DNA from 2 places in the Ciceribacter sp. RN22 genome. Region 2 is predicted to be linked to the other one. Evidence: predicted binding sites of a transcription regulator. Region 2 holds the regulator's gene; the other holds the start of a gene.

Region 1 (3,401 bases), 2.0 Mb from region 2:
GCCGATGACCTTCAGCGCGTCGATCTCCTCGCGCATCTTCATCGAGCCGATCTCGGCGGTGATCGCGCTTCCCGAGCGACCGGCGATCATGATCGCCGTCAGCAGCACACCGATCTCGCGCAGCTGCAGGATGCCGACGAGGTCGACCACGAAGATTTCTGCCCCGAAGTAGCGCAACTGGAAGGCCCCCTGCTGGGCGATGATCGCGCCGATCAGGAAGGACATCAGCACGATGATCGGAACGGCGCGAACTCCCATATGGTCGAGCTGGTTGACCACGGAAGCCGGCGACACGCCCGACCCGCGGCCGAGCTTCATCTGCGCACCCCGAACGGCCGAGCCGAGCACGTACATCATCGCGACGGTGTCCTGCCAGAGGTGCGCCATCATGACGCCGACTGGCCCGAAAGCGCGGATGAAGAGCGGCTCCTTTTCCTCGGCGTGATGGGGCGCCTCCACCGTCTCGGGCAAAGCCCGGATGAGTTCCTGCATGGCCGCGGTGCCACCCGTGAGACTGACCGTGCTTCCCCCTGCCTCGCGGCCGGTGACGATGCGTCGCACGAGCCAAGCCCCCGCCGTGTCCATCCCGTCGATGCCCGAGAGGTCGAGTTCGACCGGGGCACCTCCGTCGGAGCCCAGGCGCTCGATGCTCGGCAATACGCCGGCGAGCGTGTTGTTGCGCCAGGTCCCGGACAGGATCAGCCGCCGCCCGCCGCCCGGCAGGCCGCCTTCCTCGATGGCAGCGGTTCCTGGATGATCATTCAAGGTCAGACGTCTCTCACAGGCTGACGGTTCTCGTGCGAAGATTCGCGACTGCAACGGGCTTACACCAGATGAGGCGGCAGTATAACCTGAGGTGCCCTCATTGGAATCCGTATCGCGGAGTTTGACGGCCTGCGTAGCCGCGAAACCACATCTTTCTCAGAGAACCCGGCCTGTCAGTGTCCGACGGAAGGCACCAGAGCGGCTTCCGCGTCTGCTTCGGCCGGGTTTGCGACACGGAGCGGGATCGCAAGCGTGTTCGCGGCACGGGTGATTCCCTTGGCCGTCGGGGTCTGGATCAGATGATCCCAGGAGATGAGTTCGAAACGGCCGTCGTGATGCTCGGCGATCGCCGTGCAACTTTCCACCCAGTCTCCGGTGTTGATGTAGCGAATGCCATCGATCTCTTCCATCACCGCATGATGGATATGCCCGCAGATCACGCCGTCGACGCCGTTGCGGCGCGCCTCCTCGACAACCACCTTCTGGAACTCGCCGATGAAGTTCACCGCCTGCTTCACCTGCAATTTCGCCCAGGCGGAGAATGACCAGTAGGGCATTCCGAGACGGCGCCGGACGGCCGCCAGGAGAATGTTGATGGCGATCGCCGTATCATAGGCCCAGTCGCCGAGATAGGCGAGAAGTCGTGCGTTGCGAACCACCACGTCAAATTCGTCACCATGGAGCACCAGGTATTTCTTGCCGTCCGCCGCCTCGTGGACGATGCGCTCCGCCACCTCGATGCCGCCGAAATGGCTGCCGGGGAAACCCCGCAGGAATTCGTCGTGATTGCCGGGGATGTAGATGATCCGCGTCCCCTTGCGTGCCTTGCGCAACAGCTTCTGCACCACGTCATTGCAGTCCTGCGGCCAGTACCAGCTGCGCTTCAGCCGCCATCCGTCCACGATGTCGCCGACCAGTACGATCGTCTCGGCCTCGTGGTACCGGAGGAAATCGATCAGGAAATCGGCCTTCGCGGCCTTCGAGCCGAGATGCACGTCCGAAATGAAGAGCGTCCGGAATTGGCGGGTATCCGCGTGTGTACTCACGAGGGTCATCCTCTGGGTATTGGCGTTATCAGCCTCTAAAACCAGAGTCTTGTTTCAGCTTGATGACATGCGTGGGGGATTGAACTCCCGCAAATGCCGTCGTTCCGGCATGGCGCATTCAGTCGGAAAGCGGCGGTAGCTTCCGGGTCGCGATCGCTCTCGCTTCCTCCCGATCCACCCCGAGCGCCGCCAACAGCAGTTCGGCCGCCTCACTGCCGGCCTCCCGCCAGGTCTTGTGCCCCTCCTGGACGAGAAGCATGGCGGCAAGCGTCGTTCCGCCGATCATCGCCACCACCGAAGTGAAGTGCTCCTGCGGCACGACGTAGCGCCCCTGTTCGATCCCCTTCAGGATGTCCGCCGTCGAGGAGCCGGTCAGCAATCCGTGCAGCGCGCGGTTGGTGAAACTGAAGCGGACGAGGAAACGTCCCCAATGCGGCTCTTCATGGGCTCGCCGAATGAACAGGCGGACCCCACAGGCCAGCCGCAAAGCAGGGTCGGTGAGGTCGGCCATGCTCGCCACCACCCGGTCCTGCATCTCTCGCGCGAGGTCACCGGCGATGTCCTCGAAGAGCGCACCTGGATCGGGAATGGTGTTGTAGACGGTGCCACGCGCGACACCGGCCTCGTCCGCCAGCTCGCTGACGGTGACCCGATCACCGCCCTTCCTGGCAAAGAGGCAGATCGCCGCATCACGGATCCGGGTTTTGATACTCAAGACGTCCTTCCTTTCGACGCTCCCCTGCTCCCGTAAAATTGCAGGAATTCCGGCTGCGTCAATTCATCTCGTTCTTTCTATCGCATTGCCGTTGAAATTTGAACATTGATGTTCAATATAAGACTTGCAAGTTCACTCAACGGCGCGCGGATCCTCCGCGGCGGCCGACACCAGGAGCCAAGAAAATGAAAAAGATCGTCCTCGCCACGTTCGTCGCCGCAGTCCTCGCCGGATGCTCGCAGACCACCGGCTCGATCGAGAAGACAGAAGCCTGCCAGCAGACGGCGGACGGCAAGTGCACCACCTCCAAATACGGCGTGCACGCCACCTCGCTTCCGCCGCTCTTCACGCCGGGTGTCTAAGAAGCGACAGGGAGGCGCCGGAGAGCGTCCGAAGACACTTCCCCCCGAGGACTTTTCGTGTATTCAGGAGTCTCGACTTTAGAGACATATGTTAGTGGGCACGATGAATTCTCAGGACAAGACGAAGCCGCAACCGGCCTCCGGCGATCTCGACGAGCAGGCGCTCTTCTACCATCGCTATCCGCGACCGGGGAAACTCGAAATCCAGGCGACCAAGCCGCTCGGCAACCAGCGCGACCTGGCACTCGCCTATTCCCCGGGCGTTGCGGCGCCGTGCCTCGCCATCCGTGACGAGCCGGATACAGCCTTCGACTACACCGCGCGCGGCAATCTCGTCGCCGTGGTTTCGAATGGCACCGCGGTGCTCGGGCTCGGCAATATCGGTCCGCTCGCCTCGAAGCCGGTGATGGAAGGCAAGGCCGTCCTGTTCAAGAAGTTCGCCGGCATCGACGTCTTCGACATCGAGATCAGCGCCCCGGCGGTCGACGAAATGATCTCGACCATCTCCGCGCT
Region 2 (3,401 bases):
ACGATCGCCAACTGCCGGGTCGAGGGGCACATCTCCATCGACGGCGAGAACATCTACGATCCCAAGGTGGACCCGGTTCAGCTGCGCGCCAAGGTCGGCATGGTGTTCCAGAAGCCGAACCCGTTCCCGAAGTCCATCTACGAAAACGTCGCCTACGGACCGCGCATCCACGGGCTTGCTCGCAAGAAATCGGATCTGGACGACATCGTCTCGTCGGCGCTGCAGAAAGCCGGCCTCTGGAACGAGGTGAAGGATCGCCTCGACGCTCCTGGCACAGGTCTGTCGGGTGGCCAGCAGCAGCGTCTGTGCATCGCCCGCGCCGTCGCCGTCAGTCCCGAGGTCATCCTGATGGACGAGCCCTGCTCGGCACTCGATCCGATCGCGACGGCAAAGGTGGAGGAACTCATTCACGAACTTCGCGCGAACTACACCATCGTGATCGTCACGCATTCGATGCAGCAGGCGGCGCGCGTGTCGCAGCGCACGGCCATGTTCCATCTCGGCGAACTCGTCGAGGAAAACGACACCGACAAGATGTTCACCAATCCCGACGATCAGCGCACGCAGGACTATATCATGGGCCGCTTCGGCTGACGCCCCGTCCAACCGCGCAGACGCACTCATTCGAGGATCACGACATGTCATCGACCCATATCTACTCCGCCTTCGACGAGGAACTGAAATACCTGATGCGCCGCATCTCCGAGATGGGCGGACTCGCCGAGCAGATGGTGGGCGACAGCGTCCGCGCTCTGGTCCACGGGGACGCTGCTCTGGCGCACAAGGTGATTTCCGACGACGTCATTATGGACGCAGCCGAGCGCGAAATCGGTGACAAGGCCGTCATCACGATCGCCCGTCGCCAACCCGTCGCCAGCGACCTTCGCGAGATCATCGGCGCGCTGAAGATCGCCAGCGACCTGGAGCGGGTCGGCGATCTCGGCAAGAACAACGCCAAGCGGGCGATGGCGGTGCAGAGCGCGGGCATCCCGCGCAAGCTCGCTCGCGGCATCGAGCACCTCTCCGAACTTGCCCTCGTGCAGCTGAAGGAAGTCCTGGACGTCTACTCGACGCGTTCGGCGGAGAAGGCGAAGTCCGTCCGCGATCGCGACGACGAGATCGATGCTGTCTATACCTCCCTGTTCCGGGAGTTGCTGACCTACATGATGGAAGATCCCCGCAACATCACGAGCTGCACGCATCTTCTCTTCTGCGCCAAGAACCTCGAGCGGATCGGCGACCACGCCACCAACATCGCCGAGACCATCTACTACATGACCACGGGGGCCCAGCCCGAAGGCGAGCGTCCGAAGGAAGACCTGACGACGGACGTCGGCGCGGTCACCGAATGATGCCGCTGCAGAGGATAAGTGAGCGATGCAGCCAAGGATAGTGGTAGTCGAAGACGAGGAGGCGCTGAGCGTACTCCTTCGTTACAATCTTGAGGCCGAAGGTTACGAGGTGGAGACGATTCTGCGCGGCGACGAAGCAGAGCTGCGCCTCCAGGAAAGGGTTCCAGACCTCCTGCTTCTGGACTGGATGCTGCCGGGCGTCTCGGGGATCGAACTCTGCCGCAGGCTGCGTATGCGACCGGAGACCGAACGCCTGCCTGTCATCATGCTGACGGCGCGCGGCGAGGAGAGCGAACGCGTGCGCGGCCTGGCCACGGGCGCCGACGATTACGTCGTCAAGCCGTTTTCGACGCCGGAGCTGATGGCGCGCGTCAAGGCGATGCTGCGGCGTGCCCGTCCCGAAATGCTCTCGAGCGTTCTTCGCTGCGGCGACATTGAACTCGACAGGGAAACCCACCGGGTTCATCGCAAGAGCCGCGAGGTCCGCCTCGGGCCGACGGAATTCCGACTGCTGGAGTTCCTGATGACTTCGCCGGGCCGTGTCTTCTCCCGTTCGCAGCTGCTGGATGGCGTCTGGGGGCACGACATCTACGTCGACGAACGTACTGTCGACGTCCACGTCGGACGTCTGCGCAAGGCGCTCAACTTCTCGAACATGCAGGATGTCATCCGCACCGTGCGCGGCGCCGGATACTCGATGGAAGCCTGATTTCCAATTACATCACGCACAAAAAAACGGGCCGCGCGGCCCGTTTTCGTTTTCTCCGGCCAGAAGCTTACCGGTCCGCCTTGCGGCGCTCGGAGACCGGCTGATAGGCGAGCTTGGCGTGATACTTGCAGTACGGCGAGGAATCGAGTGACTCGCAGCCGCAGAAGTGGAACTCGTCGCTCATCGGATCGCCGATCGGCCACTTGCAGGTGCGTTCGGTGAGTTCGGTGAGCCCAAGCCGGCGGGAAATCGGTATCACGACGTTCGAGGCCGGAACGGCGCGGATTTCCTCCAGGGCATCGATCTGGCCCTCTTCCTTCAGCATCGCTCCGCCTACCGGACGGGCGTTTGCGCGGGCGGGGACGCGCGCAGCAAAGTTTGAGGGACGAGGGGCCGGTGCCGGACGTTTCGGCGTACGAGCCGGTGCCGTGCCGCCGCCGGACTTCGCGCGTCCCGGCAGGTTGAGGCGATGCACCTTGCCGATCACCGCATTTCTGCTGACGCCGCCGAGTTGTGCGGCGATCTGGCTTGCGCTCAGGCCCTCGGCCCAGAGCCTCTTGAGTTTTTCGACGCGCTCATCTGTCCAGTTCATGCCATTATCTCCGCCATCGCGATATTAACGGCAGAATCCGTCTCCGTTGCTTCGGACGAATCCAAAACAAGACTTCCTCGATACTTTCGGTGACTACTTCTGCCGCATGCAATCTTTTAATGTAAATTTAACCTAGTGTGGCGCTGACTCCGTGACAAGAGTCGGACGAATCAAGCGGAATCGATTTTCAAGTTTTCCCCAACTTGCTGGCTTTCGCCGGCCGCGAGAATCAAAGCTGTGAAAGGCGCTCGCGCATCACAAAAATCCTTTGCGTGTCGCAGTTTTGTTGACAGCACAGCGGGAAATGCCGATAGTGCCAACCGCCGCCGAAAGGCGGCATTTTTGATTTTTCCGGGGACTTTTCTGCGGGACGCCGGAAGGTCCGTGTTCACATCGATCGGTTGCGAAGGAGCTGTTCCACCATGGCTGAAGCCACGCCGCTTTACGAAACCTACCTGCGCGCGCCTCTGCGTTTCGAGCGCGGCGAAGGGGTTTGGCTTATCGCGGAAAATGGTGAGCGATATCTCGATTTCGCGGCCGGCGTCGCAGTGAACGCGCTCGGGCATGCCCACCCGCATCTCGTCGATGCGCTGACGTCACAGGCCGAAAAGGTCTGGCACCTGTCGAACCTCTACGAGGTTCCAGGCCAGGAAACGCTCGGCAAGCGGCTGACGGAGGCGACCTTCGCCGACAAGGTGTTCTTCACCAACTCGGGCGCCGAGGCGCTGGAATGCGCGATCAAGACCGC

The links. Region 2 encodes PhoB, which activates phosphate uptake and scavenging genes when phosphate is short. Its sites were predicted from a motif close to TGTCATNNANCTGTCAT; they were not measured.
Region 1: a site for PhoB is predicted at 1,863-1,879, ahead of NHF53_RS10840 (UDP-2,3-diacylglucosamine diphosphatase). Genes of this name have one in related genera too.

Annotation. Positions count from the first base shown of each region.
Region 1 is NZ_JAMXLD010000001.1:2,213,239-2,216,639, forward strand. Features, by position in the region: gene NHF53_RS10835 (MlaE family lipid ABC transporter permease subunit) at 1-771, opposite strand, end outside; gene NHF53_RS10840 (UDP-2,3-diacylglucosamine diphosphatase) at 939-1,820, opposite strand; gene NHF53_RS10845 (TetR/AcrR family transcriptional regulator) at 1,930-2,526, opposite strand; gene NHF53_RS10850 (lipoprotein) at 2,712-2,888, shown strand; gene NHF53_RS10855 (NADP-dependent malic enzyme) at 2,992-3,401, shown strand, end outside.
Region 2 is NZ_JAMXLD010000001.1:177,265-180,665, reverse strand. Features, by position in the region: gene pstB (phosphate ABC transporter ATP-binding protein PstB) at 1-594, shown strand, start outside; gene phoU (phosphate signaling complex protein PhoU) at 639-1,352, shown strand; gene phoB (phosphate regulon transcriptional regulator PhoB) at 1,378-2,061, shown strand; gene NHF53_RS00880 (GcrA family cell cycle regulator) at 2,129-2,653, opposite strand; gene NHF53_RS00875 (aspartate aminotransferase family protein) at 3,076-3,401, shown strand, end outside.